Regions from separate parts of the Terrabacter sp. 01T434 genome, predicted to be linked through region 3. Evidence: predicted binding sites of a transcription regulator. Region 3 holds the regulator's gene; each other region holds the start of a gene.
The links. The regulator LexA, encoded in region 3, represses DNA repair genes until DNA is damaged. The targets are predictions, from matches to a motif close to TCGAACANNTGTTCGA.
Positions count from the first base shown of each region.

Region 1: a site for LexA is predicted at 2,146-2,161, ahead of AC1DIW_RS08300 (HNH endonuclease signature motif containing protein). Genes of this name have one in related genera too.
Region 2: a site for LexA is predicted at 3,014-3,029, ahead of AC1DIW_RS05750 (HNH endonuclease signature motif containing protein). Genes of this name have one in related genera too.
Region 4: a site for LexA is predicted at 3,261-3,276, ahead of ruvC (crossover junction endodeoxyribonuclease RuvC). Genes of this name have one in related genera too.

Region 1 is NZ_JBFTPP010000003.1:184,861-190,059, reverse strand. Features, by position in the region: gene AC1DIW_RS08310 (oxidoreductase) at 1-550, opposite strand, end outside; gene AC1DIW_RS08305 (flavin-containing monooxygenase) at 638-2,083, shown strand; gene AC1DIW_RS08300 (HNH endonuclease signature motif containing protein) at 2,208-3,527, shown strand; gene AC1DIW_RS08295 (DUF3072 domain-containing protein) at 3,624-3,959, shown strand; gene AC1DIW_RS08290 (DUF4921 family protein) at 3,986-5,199, opposite strand, start outside.
Region 2 is NZ_JBFTPP010000002.1:112,415-117,613, reverse strand. Features, by position in the region: gene gad (glutamate decarboxylase) at 1-801, shown strand, start outside; gene AC1DIW_RS05765 (rhodanese-like domain-containing protein) at 822-1,247, opposite strand; gene AC1DIW_RS05760 (cysteine dioxygenase) at 1,244-1,741, opposite strand; gene AC1DIW_RS05755 (DMT family transporter) at 2,010-2,942, shown strand; gene AC1DIW_RS05750 (HNH endonuclease signature motif containing protein) at 3,068-4,711, shown strand; gene AC1DIW_RS05745 (hypothetical protein) at 4,806-4,985, opposite strand; gene AC1DIW_RS05740 (GlxA family transcriptional regulator) at 5,077-5,199, shown strand, end outside.
Region 3 is NZ_JBFTPP010000006.1:10,094-15,292, reverse strand. Features, by position in the region: gene AC1DIW_RS13915 (AMP-binding protein) at 1-242, shown strand, start outside; gene AC1DIW_RS13910 (Sir2 family NAD-dependent protein deacetylase) at 247-1,200, shown strand; gene AC1DIW_RS13905 (hypothetical protein) at 1,262-2,158, opposite strand; gene lexA (transcriptional repressor LexA) at 2,171-2,896, opposite strand; gene AC1DIW_RS13895 (LysM peptidoglycan-binding domain-containing protein) at 3,125-3,547, shown strand; gene AC1DIW_RS13890 (hypothetical protein) at 3,810-4,112, shown strand; gene AC1DIW_RS13885 (alpha/beta hydrolase) at 4,109-5,199, shown strand, end outside.
Region 4 is NZ_JBFTPP010000004.1:336,500-341,698, forward strand. Features, by position in the region: gene AC1DIW_RS11150 (DUF4037 domain-containing protein) at 1-333, shown strand, start outside; gene kynU (kynureninase) at 326-1,579, opposite strand; gene pdxT (pyridoxal 5'-phosphate synthase glutaminase subunit PdxT) at 1,707-2,411, shown strand; gene AC1DIW_RS11165 (YebC/PmpR family DNA-binding transcriptional regulator) at 2,408-3,169, shown strand; gene ruvC (crossover junction endodeoxyribonuclease RuvC) at 3,312-3,986, shown strand; gene ruvA (Holliday junction branch migration protein RuvA) at 3,983-4,585, shown strand; gene ruvB (Holliday junction branch migration DNA helicase RuvB) at 4,582-5,199, shown strand, end outside.

The sequences.
Region 1 (5,199 bases), on a different contig from region 3:
CGGTGCGCTGGTTGGTGCGCGGCGCGAGGAACTGGTTGATGAGGTAGCCCTCGGAGCCCATGATCTCGACGCCGTCGTAGCCGGCCTCGCGCGCCAGGCGCGCACAGCGGGCGTATGCCGTGACCGTGCTCCGGACGCCGCGCGCGCTGAGTGCCCGCGGGGTGAAGCGCGAGATCGGGGACTTCACGGCCGACGCCGAGACGGCGAGCGGGTGGTAGGCGTAGCGGCCCGCGTGCAGGATCTGGAGGGCGATCTTGCCGCCCTCGCGGTGCACGGCGTTCGTGATGACCCGGTGGCGGCGCGTCTGGCGCTCGGACACGAGGACCGAGCCGCCGGGGTAGAGGGCGCCGGCCAGGTTGGGGGCGAAGCCGCCCGTGACGATGAGCCCGACGCCGCCCCTCGCGCGCTCGGCGTAGTAGGCCGCGAGCCGGTCGAAGTCCTTCGCGCGGTCCTCGAGGCCCGTGTGCATCGAGCCCATGACGACGCGGTTGCGCAGCGTCGTGAAGCCGAGGTCGAGCGGTTCGAGCAGGTGGGGGTATGCCGTCGTCACCCGCCCGAGGGTAGCCGCTGGTTACCGTCCGGTAGCCGGTCAGGCGGCCAGCGTCACAGTCCGGGACGCGTGGGTGAGAATGGCGAGGTGAGCGATCTCGAGCACCTGGACGTCCTCGTCGTCGGAGCCGGCCTCTCCGGCATCGGCGCGGGCTACCGTCTGTCGACCATGAGCCCCTCGCGCACCTGGGCGATCCTCGAGGCGCGGGACTCCCTGGGCGGCACCTGGGACCTCTTCCGCTACCCCGGCGTCCGATCCGACTCCGACATGATGACGCTCGGCTTCCCGTTCGAGCCGTGGACCGACCCCGACGCGATCGCCGACGGGCCGAAGATCCTCGACTACCTGCGCCGGACCGCGGAGAAGCACGGCATCGCCGATCGGATCCGTCTGGGCCACCAGGTCGTCGCAGCGTCCTGGTCGAGCGAGGAGGCGCGCTGGACGGTCACGGTCGAGCGCGACGGCGCGCGTCAGCAGCTGACGTGCGGGTTCCTCTACCTCTGCAGCGGCTACTACGACTACGAGCGGCCGCACGACCCGCAGCTGCCCGGCCTCGAGTCCTTCCAGGGACAGGTCGTGCACCCGCAGTTCTGGCCCGACGACCTCGACGTCACGGGTCGCAAGGTCGTCGTCATCGGATCGGGAGCCACGGCCGTGACCCTCGTGCCCTCGCTCGCCGAGGCCGGTGCCGACGTGACGATGCTCCAGCGCACGCCGACGTGGATCGCGTCGCTGCCGCGCCAGGACCGGGTCCGCGACGTCATGCAGAAGGTCCTGCCCGCGCGAGCTGCCGGCACCGCGGCGCGCTACAAGAACGTCCTCGGCACGATGGGCGTCTACGAGCTGAGCCGCCGTCGCCCCGCGGTCATGAAGTCCTTGCTGTCCAAGGGTGCCGCGAAGTCGCTGGGCTCGACGGACCTCGTCGCCGACCACTTCACCCCCACCTACGACCCCTGGGACCAGCGCCTCTGCGTCGTCCCCGACGGTGACCTCTTCGAGGCCGTGCGCAGTGGACGGGCCCACGTCGTCACCGGCACGATCGAGACGTTCGAGCCATACGGCATACGCCTCCACTCGGGGCGCGAGCTCGATGCCGACATCGTCGTGACGGCAACCGGGCTCCGGATCAGGCTCGCCGGCGGCATCGCCATCACGGTCGACGGGCAGGCCCGGGCGACCGGTGACCTCACGGTGTATCGCGGGCTCATGTTCGCCGGAGTGCCGAACCTCGCGGTGTGCGTCGGCTACGTCAACGCCTCGTGGACGCTGCGCGCCGACCTCGCGAGCCGCTACGTGTGCCGGCTGCTGGGCCACATGGAGCAGAACGCGTGGCGGGTGGCCACGCCGCACGCTCCGGAGGGAATGGCGGGCCAGCCACTGCTGCCGCTCGCGTCGGGCTATGTCCGGCGCGCCGAGGACGATCTGCCCCAGCAGGGGGACGCCGCACCCTGGCTGATGCGCCAGAACTACTTGCTCGACCGGCGCGACATGCTCCGCAGCGACGTCACGGAGTCCATGGCCTTCGCGCGCTGAGGCGCCTTGTCCCGCAAGCGAACCCGGCTGTCCATAGACGTGGATGAGCCCTATCCTTCCACTCGTTCATATGTTCTAATTGAAGGACTGGGGTGGTGTTCGTCCGAGGGGTGAGGGGGCCGGTGTGACGCCGTTTGTCAGCTCACCGCGCGTCGCGGCCCCACCGCTGGACGACGGCTACACCAAGGCCCATCTCCAGATTGACCTCACGATCGAGGGCGACCACCTCCTGCGTGAGATCGAGGCGCTCGAGGTCGAGAAGGCGAAGGTCGAGGCGGACCTCATCGACGCGTACGCCGCCCTCCACTCCGTCGAGACCCAACAGGTCGCGGCCGCGTCGGTCCACGTCTCGACCGACCGCATCGTGGCGGACGAGATCGCCCTTGCGACCGGGGTCGGCGCTGGCGAGGTGGCAAGGCGTCTCGACCTCGCCACGGCGCCGCGCCGGCATCGAGTCATCCGTCAGGCGATGCGTGACGGAGAGCTGTCGTTGCATCGCGCCCTCCAGGTGGTCTCGGAGACGGCGCAGCTTCCCGACGCCGATGTCGCGACGGTCGAGGCCGCGGTCCTGGCACCCAGCCGTGACGGTCAGCCGGTGCCCCAACGCACGTTCGTCACGCGCCTGCGCCGGGCGATCGCGTCCGTCGACCAGCGGGGCTCGGATGAGCGGCGTGACCATGCGCGGAGCCGACGCGGGGTCTTCGGACGCCAGACCGGGGACGGGATGGGTTCGTTGACCCTGGTGGGTTCCGGTGATGTCATCGCGGCCGTCCTCGACCGTCTTGACGCCGCGGCTCGTGAGCGGCGCAGCGCCGGTGACCCCCGCTCCCTGGACCAGCTCCGATCCGACCTCGCAGCCCATGCGCTGCTCCACGGACCCCTCGACGCCGCCACGGCTGCGGCCGGCGCCGGCGCACCCGCCATGGCGTGGCTGGTCGTCCCGTTCGAGGTGGCCGTCGGCACGAGCGACGCGGCCTGTGAGCTGCCCGGACACGGCTGGGTGACCGCACGGCACGCCCGCGAGATCATGACGCGTGCCGGCTCCGTGTGGCGCACGCTGCCGGTCGACATCCGGACCGGCCGCGCCCTGAGCGCTCCGAGTGCCTCCTATCGACCCACACGCGAGATGGTCGAGCACGTGCGCGCCGTCGACGGGGTGTGCCGGGGTCCCGGCTGTGAAGTGCTCGCCCGTCGCTGCGACCTCGACCATGAGACTCCTTGGCCGTCGGGGCCGACGGCCATTGGCAACCTGCACGCCAAGGAGCGCTTCCACCACAACCTCAAGACCGCCGGCATCTGGCGGTCCGAGCCTGTCGACGACGACGGACTCGAGTGGACCACGACGGCCGGTCGCCGCTATGTCACCAGACCGAAGGACTGGCGTGCCGGCCTGCGCGAGCCCCGCCCCGTCGGTGCCGACGATCCGGACCCACCGCCCTTCTGACCGACGACCGGCGACCGACCCAGTCCGGGCCTCGGGCGTTTCGTCCAGCGGTGGCTCGCCCGTGCTCATCGGGCGTGAAGTGGGTACGAGCGGGACATGAGCGAATCGAACACACCTTCGAGCGACGACGTCATCGGTGCCACCAACCCCGCGAGTGCGGGACCCGGCGGAGACTCCGCGGTCAAGGACCCCGAGGACTGGGTGACCGGCGACGAGGCGATGACCGGCGCGCAGCGCAGCTACCTCGAGACCCTGGCCCGCGAGGCCGGGGAAACCCTGCCGGGCGACCTCACCAAGGCCCAGGCCTCAGAGCACATCGACCGCCTCCAGCAGGTGACGGGTCGAGGCTCCGACAGTGCCGACAGCGGCACCGGCCCCATCGGCGCGGACGGCAACGTCGGCCGGATCGAGGGTCACGGCAGCCAGATCTGAGTTCCCGTGGGGCGTGACCGGGCCGATCAGACGATCTCGACGCGGTCCGAGATGAGTCCGTCCGCCGCGAGCTCACGCAGCTGCGCGACGGCCCGGTCGTGGACCGCCCACGGGTCGATCGTGTTGACGTAGATCTGCGTCCCACCCTCGAAGCCGGCCAGGGTCGAGATGCGCCACTTGAGCACGGCCCGCAACGGCATCGGGACATCGACGGACGGCGGCCGGTGGTGCCACTCCTCGTTCGAGGGGATGTGCACCCCGGTCGCTGCGTGGCAGGCGTGGACGAGGTCGGAGAAGCCGCGCACCTGGTCCTCGGTCAGCTCCCACGGGCACCCCTCACCGTCAGTGACGTGCACGACGAGCGCCGGGTAGCGGTGCCCGACGCCGGCGAATGCCACCGCGTGCTCGGTGCGGGCGACGACGAGGCCCTGCGTGGCGGCATACTCCGCGCCCCAGCGGGCGAACAGGTCGGGCTCGGCGCGGAGGCGCTCGACCTCCCGCTCCTTCTGGGCCCCGAGCTCGTCGATCGCGACGACCTGCTTGTGCAGGTGGTTGAACGACGCACCGGCCGGCTCCAGCCAGTTCTGGAAGACCGACACGTACCGTGCGCACTCGTTGTCGCGGTAGAGGTCGTGCATGGCCCGGATCGTGAACTCCATGTATTTGCAGTGCTCCTCGGGTGTCAGCGTGCCCGAACCGGCGAGCTGCGAGTCGTCCGTGGCGTCGTCGACGTAGTGCCGCCGGGCGATGACCACCTGGTGGTTGCCCGCGAAGAGGCCGACCGCCTCGCGCTCGAGGTCGTCCTCGGCGAGCGGTTCGGCGTCCGCCCCCGCGGTGCCGCGCGCCCGCATCCGGATGCGCGCAAGGGCGGTGACGTGCTCGCGTCCAGCCGGGGTCGAGAGGTATGCCGTGCGCCGGGCTCGGGACTCGGCCGTGGGCTCCCAGCCGTGGGCCAGGTGCCAGTAGTCGTAGCTGAGGATCTCGAAGAGGTTGGGGATGAGGCGGAACTGGGCGTCGGTCCTGCCGAGGTCCTCGGCGAGCACGCCGCGCAGGTCGTCCCAACGACCGTCCCCATGGACGAGGCGGGCGATCTCTGGGGTCGTCTCGAGCATGCGACCCCAGCAGAAGGCGCAGTGGCGGTCGTGGTCGTCGGGGTCGATCGGCAGGGGGTGGTGGCCGGGCAGCCCCGTGGGCCTCGCCCCCCGCCCGGGCAGGGTCCACACCTTCGTGCCCGTGATCG
Region 2 (5,199 bases), on a different contig from region 3:
GAGAACACGATCGGAGTGGCGGCCGTGCTCGGCACCACGTTCACGGGCCACATGGACGACATCGTCGGCATCAACGACCTGCTCGTGCAGATCAAGCAGGAGCGTGGTCTCGACGTGCCGCTGCACGTCGACGGGGCGAGCGGCGGTTTCGTGTGGCCGTTCCTCTACCCCGACTCGCCGTGGGACTTCCGGCTCGAGCAGGTGCGCTCGATCAACGTCTCGGGACACAAGTTCGGCCTGGTCTACCCGGGCATCGGCTGGCTGATCTTCCGGGAGGTCGCCGACCTGGCACCCGATCTCGTCTTCAAGGAGAACTACCTCGGCAAGACCGACTCGACCTTCACCTTGAACTTCTCGACAGGGTCGTCGATGGTCCTGGCGCAGTACTACAACTTCGTGCGGTTCGGTCGTGAGGGCTACACGTACATCATGCGCAACATGGAGGAGAACGCCCGAACGCTCGGCGACAAGCTGGAGGAGCAGGGACGGTTCGAGCTGATCGGCCGGGACGCGGAGCAGCTGCCACTCGTGGCCTTCCGGCTCGCCGGCGACCAGCCGTACAACGAGTTCGACATCGCCTGGCAGCTGTCGGCCGAGCGCGGCTGGATGGTCCCCGCCTACACGATGCCCCCCAACGCCCAGGACATCACGATCATGCGCGCCCTGGTCAAGGAGACGATGAGCCGCGAGCACGTCGACACCCTGGCCCGGGACATCGAGGACGCCTGCCAGACGCTCGCGGTCAAGGGAGGCGCGCACGAGTCGGAGCGAGCCAAGATGGTGACCGGCCCGGGCCACTGATTCGACGCGGTAGTGGGCCGCTACGGACCTTCGTCCGTGGAGGCCTGCTCCGCGGACGCCTGCCAGGCGCGCCACGCGGCATACCCCCCGATGACGTCGGTGGCGCGGTGGATGCCGAGCTCCTGGAGGGCGGCGGCAGCGAGGCTCGAGGTGTAGCCCTCCTGACAGAGCACGACGACCTCGAGGTCGTGGCTCGCGATCGGCAGTGACGCGTCGCTCGCGGGATCGAGGCGCCACTCGAGGACGTTGCGCTCGATCGGCGTCGCGGAGGGCAGCTCGCCCTCGGCGGCGCGCTGAGCGGCGGGACGGATGTCGACGAGGAAGGCGCCCTTGGCCCTCGCCGCGTCGGCCTCCGCGGGCGTCAGGCGATGGAGTCGGCTGCGCGCGTCGGCGAGCACCTCGTCGATGGTGCGGGGCCGGGCGGGTCGGTCGGGCGCGGGCGTCACCAGTCGACCCCGACCTCGGCCTGCTCCTCGACCTCCAGCACACCGTCGACGGCGCGGTAGTTCGTCATGGAAGTCAGTCTGGGGCCATAGACGTGCAGACTGACAGCCGGATCGGAGCCGGCGTTCGTGACCCGGTGCAGGTGGCGGGAGCCGAACGTCCGCTGGTCACCCGGGCTGAGGAGCACTCCCGGGCCGGTCGCGCGCCGGACGTTGTCGAGGTCGACGGCCGTGCGGTAGCCGGCGACCTCCTCGGTGAGGACGCCTTGGAGCACGACGAACGAGCCGGCGCTGCCGCCGTGGTCGTGCCACGGTGTGCCCTGACCGGGCAGCCAGGTGAGCAGCCAGGCCTCGTGGTCGTGGTCGGCGAGGAGGCGCGCGTAGTAGCGGGTGATGGGGTCGAAGTCGACGAGGCGCTGCCAGAGGGCGCGCTGGCGGGCGAGTCGGCGGGCGGTTTCGGCGAGGTCGACGGAGATGCGCTGGGCGCCGCGGGACATGGTCGTGCCTTTCGGGGTGGGTGGGTGCTGACGGGGGCGGGGGCGCTCGGGAGCGGCTGAGGCGGCGTGGCCTGCGGCTCAGCGCACGGGCATGCTCCCGAGCAGGGGACAGGCACCCTTCATCCAGACATAACCAGTCATTGCCATAAAGCAAACGCTAACTTATGCATGAGACGTAGAGCAAGCGCGCCCGAGGTGGCGGGATGTCGGGGACATCTGACCGGAAACCGAGCGGCGGGCTGTCAGTGCCGACGCCTATGGTCACGGGGTGACCGTGGACTCTCGCACCGCATCAATGGCCCCGCCCAGCAATCGGCGCTCGAGCGTGCTGGTGCTCGGCGCCGTGGCCGTGACGCTGCTGCTCTGGGCGTCGGCCTTCGTCGCGATCCGGCACCTCGGCCGCGACGTGCCGCCCGGCGCGTTGTCGCTGGGTCGGCTCCTCGTCGCATCCGTCGCGCTCGGTGTCCTCGTCTTCCGTCGGCCGCGCACCTGGCCGGCCCGCCGTGACTGGCCACTGTTCCTGCTCTGCGGCGTGGGCTGGTTCGGCGTCTACAACCTCGCCCTCAACGAGGCCGAGCGCCGCATCGACGCAGGCACCTCGGCACTCATCGTGCAGATCGGTCCGATCATCGTGGCGCTGCTCGCCACCGTCTTCCTCGGCGAGAAGATGAGCCGCTGGCTCCTCATTGGCATGGCCGTGGGCTTCGCGGGCGTCGTCGTCATCGCGCGAGGGTTCTCCTCCGGTGACTCCGGCGACATGGTGGGCGTGTGGCTGGCCGTGCTCGCCGCGATCACGTATGCCGTGGGCGTGCTCGCGCAGAAGCCGCTCCTCGGGCGGTTGCCCGGCCCCGAGGTCACCTGGATCGCCTGCATCATCGGTGCGGTCGTGTGCCTGCCGTGGAGCGGCGAGCTCGTGACCGTCGTGCGCGACAGCGACGCGAGCACCTTGTGGTGGATCGCCTATCTCGGCGTCTTCCCGACGGCCATCGCCTTCTCGACGTGGGCCTATGTGCTGGCGCGGAACGATGCGGGCAAGCTGACCCTGACGACCTTCCTCGTGCCCTTCATCGCCACGCTCATCGCCTGGGCGCTGCTCTCCGAGGTGCCGCCGCCCCTGACCTTCGTCGGCGGCGCGCTGTGCATCGCGGGCGTGCTCCTGACGCGTCGCAAGTCGCGAGCGAAGCCCGTCCCGAAGAGCTGACCACCCCGAATCCCGTTCTGCGGCAAGGGTGTCGAGGTGAGAGACGGGTGTGGACAACTCTTGTGAGCCAGTCGAACATGTGTTCTACTTGAGGAGTCGGCGACCCGGGTGGGAGGAGTGAGTTCGTGCCATTCCTCGACTCCGGGCGCTCGGCTTCCAGTGCGGCCGGCGACGGCCTCAACCCGCGTGTCGTCTGGCTGCTGAGACAGGCGAAGTCGGCGTCGGGGCCGGGTCCCAAGCCATGTCCGGCACTCTCGCTCCTCGACGAGGCTGAGGCGGTGCTGTCGCAGATCGAGCGCCTCGAGGTGCACAAGGCCCGCCTCGAGGGCCGGATCGTCGATGCCTATGCGGCGCTGCACTCCGTCGAGGAGCAGCACCTCTCCCAGCTGGTTTCGACCTCGCCGGTGCCCATCACGGCCGACCAGGTCGTGACGCAGGAGATCGCGTGCGCGACCGGTGTTGGCGCGTCAGAGGTCGCGCGCAGGTTGGAGCTGGCGACGGCGCCCCGACGGCACCGGGTGCTGCGCGAGCGGTTGCGCGCCGGCTCGGTCAGCCTCCAGCGGGCACTGCGCATCGTCGCGGAGACGAGGACGCTCGCCGATGACGCCGTCCCCGAACTCGAGGCGACCGTCCTCGCGCCCGCTCGCGACGGCTCGATCCCCTCGCACCGCCTCTTCGGCGACCGGTTGCGGCGGTGCGTGCGAGCCGCCGACCCGCGTGGGCACGAGGAGCGCCGACAGGCTGCCACGGCCAGGCGCACGGTCTTCGGTCGACTGGTCGATGACGGCATGGGCACGTTCACCGTCGTGGCGCCCGCCGAGCGCGTCGTCGGGGTGCTGGACCGCGTGGACGCGATGGCACGGGCCGCGCGTGCGGCCGGCGACCCCCGCACGCTCGACCAGCTGCGCAGCGACCTGCTCTGCGACCTCGTCCTCTTCGGGCTCGTTCCGGGCCCCGAGGGCGACCGGTGCGGGTCGTGTCGCGGAGGCGGCCCTGGAGGCGGCCCTGGAGGCGGCCCGCGCACCGGTGGGGCTCGGCCCGCAGGTGCGTCTTGCTCGGACGGCGGTGCGGACTGTACCGAAGCGGACGCCGGCCCGGGGGAGGGGTTCAGCGCTGGCGGCCCGAGCTGGTCCGGCCTGTCGGACGCCCCGCCTGCGGCGGTGCGCATCGTCGTTCCGTTCGAGGTGGCTGCCGGTCTGTCCGACGCCCCGTGCGAGCTGACCGGCCACGGCTGGGTCACGGCAGCGCACGCCCGCCGGATCATCACCGCCCCCGGCTCGGTCTGGCAGCGTCTCGCGGCCGACGTCGACACCGGCCGCGCCCTCGAGCTCTCGACCGACTGCTACACCCCGACTCCCGAGATGGTCGAGCACGTCAAGGCGGTCGACGGTGTGTGTCGCGGCCCCGGGTGCCAGGTGCCGGCCGACCGGTGCGACGTCGACCACCTCCTACCGTGGCCGGCCGGCCGCACCCACGTCTCCAACCTCGACTCCCTGAGTCGCGGCTGCCACAACGGCAAGACCGCTCGAGTCTGGCGCGTCCGCCGCGCGGCCGATGATGGGATCTCATGGACCTCGCTCGCCGGCCGGGAGTACATCACCTATCCGAAGGACTGGCGTGAGCCGCTGAGTGAGCCGCTGCGCGACCGGGGCTCGGGGTCGCCGATCCGGGGCGCCTCACCGGGCCCCTCACCAGAAGATCGGCCCGACGAGGTGCCGGACTCGACACCACCGGACTCGACACCACCGGACGACCCGCCGCCGTTCTGAGCGAGGTCGGTCAGTCGCCGTAGACGTCGGCGAGCGCGGACGGGTCCGGGCAGTCGAGGGATTCGGACGCTCGTCGCACGGGTCGGTCCGAGGCTCAGTGGGCGACCGGCGTGTCGTATGCGACGGGCACGTCGTGGCGCACGCGCTCGATGTCCCGGTCGAGCGCGGCGTCCGCGCCGAACGGGGCCCGTGGGAGGGAGAACGTCCGACGGTGGTGCGGCTCGAGGGCGGCGATGATGGCGACGATCATGATGAAGAAGAAGATGGTGTCCATGGCAAAAAGTCTGCGCTCACCATGATCCCGCCACGAGTGGCAGAACAGTCGGTGTTCGACAAGATCCTGCCACCGGTGCCATGCTGGGCAGATGTTGCGCACCATCGCCGTCATCGTCCAGGAGCCCGTCGCGACGTTCGAGGTCGGCGTCCTGTGTGAGGTCTTCGGCATCGACCGCACCGACGACGGCGTCCCGGCCTTCGACTTCCGGGTC
Region 3 (5,199 bases):
CCGGCACCGAGGACGAGGTGATGCTGGCCGTCGTCCCCGCCCCGGGCGTGAGCCTCGACTGCGATGAGCTCGTCCAGCGCGTCGACTCCGTCCTGCCGCGCTTCGCGCGTCCGCGCTACGTCGAGCTCGTCGACGAGCTGCCGCGAACTCCCACGGCCAAGGTGCGCAAGGCGGAGCTTCGCCGACGTGCCGTCACACCCTCGACATGGGACCGGGAGGCGGCGGCAGCCGACGTAGGCTGACCGGGTGCATCAGCTGAACGGCATACCTCCGCAACCGACGCTCACCGCGGCGACGACGCGGCTCTCGACCTCGCGCACGTTGCCGCTCGAGACGCACGACCTCGGCACGTTCGACGACCTCGTGGACCTGGTCAGTGGTGGTGGGGTGGTCGTGCTCAGCGGTGCCGGCCTCTCGACGGAGTCCGGCATCCCCGACTACCGGGGACCGGACGGGACCCGCCGCGTCGAGCCGATGACGTACGGCGAGTTCGCGGGATCGCCCGAGGCGCGACGACGCTACTGGGCCCGCAGCTACATCGGCTGGCAGCGCTTCAACGCGGCCGAGCCCAACGAGGGCCACCGCGTCGTCACCGACCTGCAGGCGGCCGGGTACGTCGGGCCGATCATCACGCAGAACGTCGATGGCCTGCACCAGGCGTCCGGAGCGACCGACGTCATCGAGCTGCACGGCTCCCTCGACCGTGCCGTCTGCCTCACCTGCGGTGAGTACACCTCGCGAATCGGCCTGCACCAGAGGATGACCGAGGCGAACCCCGGCTTCATGGAGCGCTTCGCCGAGGCTGCACGCACGGTGGGTTCGCAGTGGGGGGAGCAGGTGCGGCCCGACGGTGACATCGTGCTCGCCGACGCGCTCGTCGACTCGTTCCACGCGCCGCGCTGCCTGGTCTGCGGCAACGACACCGTCAAGCCCGACGTCGTCTTCTTCGGTGAGTCGGTGCCCAAGGCCCTTGTCGAGCAGTGCTTCTCGATGGTCGAGGGCGCCGGCGCGGTGCTCGTGCTCGGGTCGTCGCTGTCCGTGATGAGCGGGTACCGCTTCGTGCGTCGCGCGCACCAGCGCGGCGTGCCGGTCGCGATCGTCACGCGCTCGGCCACGCGGGGCGACGCGCAGGCGACGCTGCGGCTGCACGCCCCGCTCGGCCCGACCCTGGAGGACCTCCGCTGCTCCCTGACCTTCTGAGCTTCCGAACGCCTGAGCATCGTCGGCATCGGATGGCGGCGAATCGCCCACGACCAGAAGGCTACTCGGCCACGGACCTCACCGGTCGCGCTTCTGTGCCGTCGCGCAGGTCCCACAGCTCCTTGGTCTGCACACCCCAGTAGGTGCAGAAGAGCACGATGATGATGGCCTCGGAGATGAGGACGAGGTGGTCGAGTCCACTCCAGGTCAGGGCCGTCAGCACCGTCACCGCGAGGGCGACGGCCAGGGCGACCGCGATCGCGATGTAGATCCGCTTGTAGGTGGCACCCTGGTGGGAGGCGACGGACTGGTGGCGCTCCTCCGCGCGCAGCGCGCTGAGCACCATGACAGCGATGACTCCCGCCACCATGGTGCCTGCGGCGATGCCGTGGCTCAACGCGATGAACCGGTCGCGCAGCAGAAGGAAGAGCGTGAGCTCGCCGAGCAGGACCGCACCGCAGACGACGGTGATGACGACCGAGCGCGCGGTGGGGAGCTCACTGGGATCGCGGGTCGTGGCGCCGCGCTTCAGCCAGGCGGCGACGACCGCGGCGCTGACCGCCACGACGACGAGCGACCAGATGTTGTTGCGCACGGCGGCAGCGATCTCCACCGGGGTCTGGGTGTAGGCGTTCGGTCCGCACCGTGCGTCGGGCACGGTCGGCACCATGGCCACGACGAAGGCCATGAGGCCCGAGAAGTTCAGGAGCACGTCCTCCTCGGGGGAGTGACCCTTGTAGGCGATGAGGCTGACGCCGAGGGCGCACAACGAGCCGACGAAGACCGAGCGCGCGGGCGTGTAGTAGTAGGCGCTGATCGACCCGAGCCAGCACGAGTGGTCCGTCTCCCACCACCACTGGTAGCCGACCGAGAGCAGCAGCATGAGCAGCAGGGCGATCATCGCCCCGCGCAGGTACCGGTAGGTGAGGACAACGTCCCGAGTGCGTGACGGTGTCATCGGACCGCGGGCTCAGATGCGACGCAGGACGGCCGTGACCTTGCCGAGGATCGTGGCGTGGTCGCCGTCGATGGGGGAGAAGTCGGGGTTGTGCGGCATCAGCCACACGTGGCCGTCCTTGCGCTTGAACGTCTTGACCGTCGCCTCGTTGTCGAGCATGGCCGCCACGACGTCACCGTTGTCGGCGTGCTGCTGCTGGCGCACGACGACCCAGTCCCCGTGGCAGATGGCGGCGTCGACCATCGAGTCACCGTTGACCTTGAGCAGGAAGAGGTCGCCCTCGCCGACGAGCTGCTTGGGGAGCGGGAAGACGTCCTCCACGACCTCCTCGGCCGTGATCGGCACGCCGGCTGCGATCTGCCCGAGCACGGGGACGTAGGAGGCCTCCGGGCGGGCGTCGCCCGAGTCGGTGTCGGTGTCGTACTGGTCGCCCCGCGCACGCTGCGGCGTCGCGTCGCCCCCGCGGTAGCCCAGCTCCTCGGCCTTGGCGTCGGGGGAGACGACCTCGAGCGCGCGCGGCCGGTTGGGGTCACGCCGCAGGTAGCCCTTGGCGACGAGGGCGTTGAGCTGGTGGGAGACGCTGGAGGGGCTGGCCAGGCCGACCGCGTCGCCGATCTCGCGCATGCTCGGGGGGTAGCCGCGGCGGTCGACGGAGTTGCGGATGACCTCGAGCACCCGTCGCTGGCGGACGGTGAGGCCGTCGCCGGTCTCGCGATCGGGAAGCTCGGTGACGCCCATGGTGTCCCTTTCGTCAGCTCGTCAGACCGCGGTGTGACGCTCGGCGCGGGGCCAGTGTCAGTGGTGGCTGGTGAGGTTTCTGGTGTGAGCAGAGACTACGAGGTTCGAACACAGTTGCCAAACACCTGTTCGAGGCGTGTCTCGACTTCATCGAACATACGTGCTAGAACTCGTACAGACGTTCTATCGAACATGTGTTCGCCAGATCCGAAGCAAGGGGAGGTCACCATGAGCGCCATCGTCCTCGAGGCCGTTCGTTCGCCGCACACCGAGGAGCCTGCGCGGTCGCTGCCGACCGGTCGGCCCCGTCTCGTCCTGGTGCCCACCGGCCGGGACGCCACCCGGGCCGCCCGCGCGGCGCGCCTCACGCGGCCACCCGTGCGCCTGACGCGGTTCGGTCGGCTCGTCGTGACCCTGTTCGTCGCGACGGTCGTCGCCGTTCTCGGGGTGGGTCTGGCCGGCCAGCTCGCGTCGGCCACCGGCGAGCCGCGCACCGTCACGGTCCAGTCGGGCCAGACGCTGTCGGGTGTCGCCGCCCGTGAGCTGCCCGGGGTGTCGACGGCGGACGCGGTGGTCGAGCTCCAAGTCGCCAACGGACTCAGCTCCACGGCGCTCCATGCCGGTCAGCAGCTCGTCATCCCGGGACGTTGACCTCGGCCAGCCCATCCGGGCTCTGGTCGATCGCGTATGCCGCGTCCGTGCTTGCGCTTCGACCATCCCACCTGATCCGCCGCGTTGGCTCCACCTTCAGCGGCTGGCGGTAGCGGCGCTTCGACCCCGTCGTTCCCGCCACGGACGCCGCACCCCAGACCAGGGGTGCGGCGTTCTGCTGTCGTCCCGGGGCCTGTGGATGACGCACGAGCGCCGCGCCGCGTGCGGCCTAGCGTTGCCGTCCTGGGGAGAGGAGCAGGGCATGCGCTACGAGGTGGACACGGCCGCACTGCGCGACGACGTCAGCACGATCGACGAGGTCCTGGTGCGGGTTCAACGACTCGGGATCGCGGACGAGCTGACGCCGGTGGCCGCGGCCCTTCCGGGCAGCCGGACCGGCTCAGCGTTGCGTGACGTCGCCGCGGCGTGGACGGCTCGGTTGGCCGGGACGCGCTGGGAGCTGAAGGAGCTGGGGCGATCCCTGGCAGCGGCAGCCGACACCTACGACGCGGTCGAGCGTGCAGCGCGGCAGAGCGTCGAAGGATCGTTCGGCGGCCTCCGGTGACCGTTGCCGGTGGGTCGCTGACGCTGTCGGTGCGCGACATCCGCGCGAGCCGTCCGCAGTCCCTCGTTGCCGTCAGCAGGGGCCTCGAGGACCGTCGGCGACGGGTGGTGGTGCTGGCCGAGCTGGTGCTCTGGCGTCGAGCAGCCGCCCCACGATGGTCGGGTGCCGCATCATCGGCCGCCGCAGACCGGTACGCCGTCGTCATTACCGGGCTGGGTCGGCTGGCGGCGAGCATCGCCGTGGCTGGTCAGGCTGTGGGACACGCGGCTGGCCGCCTGGAGGCGGCCATCGACCTGGTTCGTCGGGCCGACCGGCGCGCGGTCGACGAGGGCGCGTGGATCGATGACGACGGGCGTCTCTTCCTCCCGGTCCGGGCCTCACTCGGTCATCCCGCCCTGGAGGCACACCGTGCCCGCCTCGACGAGCTGCTGCGTGCCGAGGTGCATGCGTGCCTGGCCCAGGCGCGCCGGGCGGCTGCCGAGACCGACGACGAGCTGCTTCGCGCACTGCTGTCATCGGCCCGAGGCGCGACGTCGGCAGTCGGTGCCGGTGTCGGTGCCTCGGTGCTCGGGTCACTGGCACCGCCACCGACCGCATCGGCGGCCGGGGGTGTCAGCGCCCAGGTGTTCGCCTCTGCAGCCTGGTGGCGCTCGATGACCGACGAGGAGCGTCGCAGGGCGATCCGTGACCACCCGGAGTGGGTGGGGCCGCGTGACGGTGTGCCTGCCACGGCACGCCACGAAGCCAACCTCGTGCTGCTCGCGCGAGCGGAGGAGGTGGCGTGGACCAAGGCCCGTGAGGCACGACGTTCGGGATGGGTCGGCAACGCCGCAGAGCGCACCCGCGCCGATGAGCACGTCGCCGCGCTCCAGGCGGTCCGCGACGTGCTCGCACGTCGTGACGGTGGCGAGCGGCTGCTCCTGCTCATCGACCCGAGGGGGCTCGACGTCAAGGCGGTGGTGGCGCTCGGGGACGTCGACCGGGCCGAGCATGTCGTGACCTTCGTGGGTGGACTGTCCACGATGGTCGGCACGGACCTGCGCCGCTACGACGACATCTTCGTGCGCATGCGCTCCGAAGCCCGATC
Region 4 (5,199 bases), on a different contig from region 3:
GGCGTGGTCGATGCCCTGCGAGCGCTCAGCCGGCTGCAGGCCGACGCCGGGCTCCCGACCGTCGACGATCCGGTCGAGCGGTTCTGGGACCGTCCCTACCTCGGGGTGCGCGACACCGCCGTCACCGTGGTCGCCGAGAGCATCCGCGACCCGGCCGTGCGATCGCTGCCGCGAGGGGTCGGCTCCGCGGAGCAGGTGAGCGACAACGTCGACGTGCTCGTGCACCCTGGCCGACGGCGGCCACCACGGGATCGAGTGGCCGATGATGCCGCACCTGGTGGGGTGATCACCCCACCGGACGCAACATCATCGGCAGCACGACGCGTCAGGTGACGGCGCCGCGCTCGGCGAACTCCGCGCGCTCGAACTCGCGGCTCTCGAGCACCTGCGCCACGTGGACGGCTGCGCGCACCGCGTCCACGTGCGTCACGTAGAGCGGGGCGAAGCCGAGCCGGATGATGTCGGGCTCGCGGAAGTCACCGATGACGCCGCGCGCGATGAGCGCCTGGACGACTGCGAACGCCTGCGGGTGGCGCAGCGACACCTGCGACCCGCGCCGCTCCGGCTCGCGCGGGGTCGCCAGCGGCAGCTCGACACCGAGCGCGTCGAGCGCCTCGATGAAGGTCCCGGTCACCGAGAGCGAGGCGGCCCGGACGTCGGCGGGGGAGAGCCCGTCGTATGCCGTCAGCGCAGCCTCGAGGGCGAGCACCGAGAGCAGGGGTGGGGTGCCGACGCGGGCGCGGGTGATGCCGGGGGCCGGCTCGTAGTCGGGGCGCATCTCGAACGGGTGGGCGTGTCCCTGCCAGCCGGTCAGCGGCTGGTCGAAGTCGTCCTGGTGCCGGGCTGCCACGTAGAGGAAGGCGGGCGCGCCCGGACCGCCGTTGAGGTACTTGTAGCCGCAGCCGACGGCGAGGTCGGCGCCCCCGGCATCGAGGCCCACCTCGAGAACCCCCGCAGAGTGGCAGAGGTCCCAGCACGCGAGCGCGCCGACCGCGTGAGCTGCCTCCGTGATCGCGCGCAGGTCCCAGAGCTCGCCGGTCCGGTAGTCGACGCTCGAGTAGGAGGCGAGCGCGAGGGCGTCACCGACCTCGGCGATGGCGTCCACCGCCTCGCCAGGGCGCACGCGCCGCACCTCGAGGCCGGCCAGCGCGGCGGCCGACTCGGTCACGTAGAGGTCGGTCGGGAACGAGTCCGGGTCGGTCAGCACGACGCGGCGGCCGGGCCGCAGCCGCCCGGCCCCGATGACGGCCTTGAAGAGGTTGACCGAGGTCGAGTCCGTCACGACGACCTGACCCGGCGCCGCTCCGACCAGACGACCGACGCGGTCGCCGACCCGGGTCTGGGCGCCCCACCAGTCGGCCTCGTTCCACGAGCGGATGAGGCGCTCTCCCCACTGCCGGCGCATGACGTCGTCGACCACGGCGGGCACGGCGCTCGGCAGCGCCCCGAGGGAGTTGCCGTCGAGGTAGATCACGTCGTCAGGAAGCGTGAAGAGGTCTCGCGTGCCGCGCAGCGGCGAGTTCGCGTCGGCCGTCGTCGCACGGGCGGTCAGGTCCTCAGGAGCGGTCACCGTCGTCATGGCCGCAACGTATCCGGTGGCGCGGAGCCGATGTCAGGGCGGCTCCCGCCCAGGTCTCGGATCCGAGACGATTCCCGCACGCCGACCCGTGGCACGGCCGGCGGGACACGCGCTCTACGCTGACCCGGTGAGCATCACCAGCACGACCCCCAGAGCGACGACCGGCCCGGCCACGGCGCCGCGCATCGGCGTCCTCGCCGTCCAGGGCGACGTCCGCGAGCACCTGGCGGCACTCACCGCGCTCGGCGCCGAGGCCGTGCTGGTCCGGCGTCCGGCCGAGGTCGAGGGGATCGACGGTCTCGTGATCCCCGGGGGCGAGTCGACCGTGATGGACAAGCTCGTCCGGGCCTTCGACCTGCGGGAGCCCCTGCTGCGCCGGATCGCCGAGGGGATGCCTGTCTACGGCTCGTGTGCCGGCATGATCATGCTCGCCGACCGCATCGCCGATGCCCGGCCCGACCAGCAGACCCTCGGTGGCCTCGACATCACCGTGCGCCGCAACGCGTTCGGCCGCCAGGTCGACTCGTTCGAGCAGGACCTCGACTACGCCTGGAGCGACCCGTCCGACACCGGCACCGTCCATGCCGTCTTCATCCGCGCCCCCTGGGTGGAGGAGGCGGGACCAGCCGTCGACGTGCTCGCCCGCGTGAGCGAGGGCGCGGCCGCCGGTAAGATCGTCGCGGTCCGGCAGGGCAACCTGATGGCCACCTCCTTCCACCCGGAGGTGGGCGCAGACCGCCGGATCCACGCCGAGTTCGTCTCGATCGTCAGAGAGCACCGACTCCAGCAGTCGGGTGCACGCCAGTCACCGGAACGCGAGGACACTGCATGAGCGGCCACTCCAAATGGGCCACCACGAAGCACCAGAAGGCGGCCAAGGACGCCAAGCGCGGCAAGCTCTTCGCCAAGCTCATCAAGAACATCGAGGTCGCGGCCCGTCAGGGCGGGGCTGACCCCGCCGGCAACCCGACGCTCTACGACGCCATCCAGAAGGCGAAGAAGACCTCGGTGCCCAACGACAACATCGACCGCGCCGTCAAGCGCGCGTCGGGTGCCGAGGCCGGCGCGGCCGACTGGCAGACGATCATGTACGAGGGCTACGCCCCCAACGGTGTCGCCGTCCTCATCGAGTGCCTCACCGACAACCGCAACCGCGCCGCCGCCGAGGTGCGCACGGCGCTGACCCGCAACGGCGGCCAGCTCGCCGACCCGGGCTCGGTGTCCTACGTCTTCAACCGCAAGGGCGTCGTGACCGTCCTCAAGGACGCCGGCTCGGAGGACGACATCCTCGAGGTCGTGCTCGAGGCGGGCGCCGAGGAGGTCAACGACAACGGCGACACGTGGGAGATCATCTCCGAGGCCACCGACTTCGTCGCGGTCCGCAAGGCGATCCAGGACGCCGGCATCGACTACGAGTCGGCCGAGGCGTCGTTCGTGCCGAACCTGCAGGTCCCGCTCGACCTCGACGGGGCGAAGAAGATGATCCGGGTCATCGAGGCCCTCGAGGACAGCGACGACGTGCAGAACGTCTTCGCCAACGGCGACATCCCCGACGACGTCCTCGCCCAGCTCGACGACGACGAGGACTGAGCCCACATCAGCCGGCGCCAGCCGCAGCACGGGAGGCACGCCGGGACCGGCGTGCCTCCCGTGCTTTCGGGGGAGGGCGGTTAGCGTTGTCCCGAACACCTGTTCGGATCATCCGCCCCGCCCACAGACCTGGAGGTATGCCGTGCGCGTCCTCGCGGTCGACCCCGGGCTCACGCGGTGCGGTGTGGGCGTCGTCGACGGCGTGCCGGGCCGCAAGCTCGCCCTCGTCGACGTGGGCGTCATCCGCACCCCGTCGGGCGACCCCACGCCGCGACGTCTCGTCGCGGTGGAGGACGAGATGCGGCAGTGGTTCGCCCGGCACCGTCCCGAGGCCGTGGCCATCGAGCGCGTCTTCGCCGACACCAATGTCTCCACCGTCATGGGCACCGCCCAGGTGACGGGGATCGTCATGATCATCGCCGAGCGACTCGGCCTTCCGGTCACGCTGCACACGCCGACCGAGGTCAAGGCCGCTGTCAGCGGCAGCGGCCGGGCGGACAAGGCGCAGGTCACCACGATGGTGACCCGCCTCCTCGGTCTCGACACCCCGCCGAAGCCGGCCGACGCGGCCGACGCCCTCGCCCTCGCCATCTGCCACGTGTGGCGCGGCGGCACGCAGAACCGGCTCGAGGAGGCCCGGCTCGAGGTGCTCGCGCGCACCGGCAAGCGGGGGAGCGGCATCCCCCGCCGGGTCCCGCCGGGCGCCGCGCCTCCCGTGCAGCGGCTGCGGGCCGCGTCGACCCAGACCTCCAGGGCCGCCCGGCCCACCTCGCCCGACCGCACCCCACCACCGCACTCTGGAGCCCAGCCCCGATGATCGCCTCGCTCTCCGGCACCGTCCTCAAGGTCGGCCTCGACTCCGTCGTCGTCGGCGTCGGCGGCGTCGGCATGCTCGTGCACACGACGCCTGCGACCGCCACGTCCGTCCGACTGGGTCAGCCCACCGAGCTCGCCACGAGCCTCGTCGTGCGCGAGGACTCCCTGACGCTCTACGGCTTCGCCACCGACGACGAGAAGCACGTCTTCGAGACGGTCCAGACCGTGTCTGGCGTCGGTCCGCGTCTCGCCCTGGCCGTGCTCGCCGTGCACTCGCCGGATGCCGTCCGCGTGGCTCTCGGCACCGGTGACCTCGTCGCGCTGACCAAGGTGCCGGGCATCGGCAAGAAAGGCGCGGAGCGGATGGTCCTCGAGCTCAAGGACAAGCTCGGCGCGCTGCCCGGATCGGCCGGCCAGTCCGAGCCCGTCCACCTCGACGGCGGCGAGGCCTGGCGCGAACAGGTCCGTGAGGCCCTCGTCGGTCTCGGCTGGACCGCGCGGCAGGCCGACGACGCCCTCGACAAGGTCGCACCGTTGGCCGCCGAGGGTGCCGGCGTCTCGGCGCTGCTGCGCGCCGCCCTGCAGGAGCTGGGCCGATGAGCGTCGACCGCTCGGACGGCACGTGGGAGCTCGACACCGGCGCTGAGCCCGGGGTCTGGGACGACGGGTCGTTCGACGCGACCGCGCGCATCGTCGACGCCGTCGGCGACACCGACGAGCGCCAGGTCGAGGCGGCGCTGCGCCCCAAGCGCCTCGACGACTTCCCCGGGCAGACTCGGGTCCGCGACCAGCTGGGGCTCGTCCTCAAGGCCGCGAAGCGACGCGGCACCCCACCCGACCACGTCCTGCTCTCCGGGCCACCCGGGCTCGGCAAGACCACCCTCGCGATGATCGTCGCAGGCGAGCTCGAACAGCCCATCCGCATCACCTCGGGGCCGGCGATCCAGCACGCGGGCGACCTCGCGTCGGTGCTCTCCTCGCTCGCCGAGGGGGAGGTCCTCTTCCTCGACGAGATCCACCGGATGTCGCGCTCGGCAGAGGAGATGCTCTACCTCGCCATGGAGGACTTCCGTGTCGACGTCATCATCGGCAAGGGGCCGGGCGCCACGGCGATCCCACTCGAGCTCCCGCCGTTCACCGTGGTCGGCGCCACGACACGCGCCGGGCTCCTACCTGCACCGCTGCGCGACCGGTTCGGCTTCACCGGGCACCTG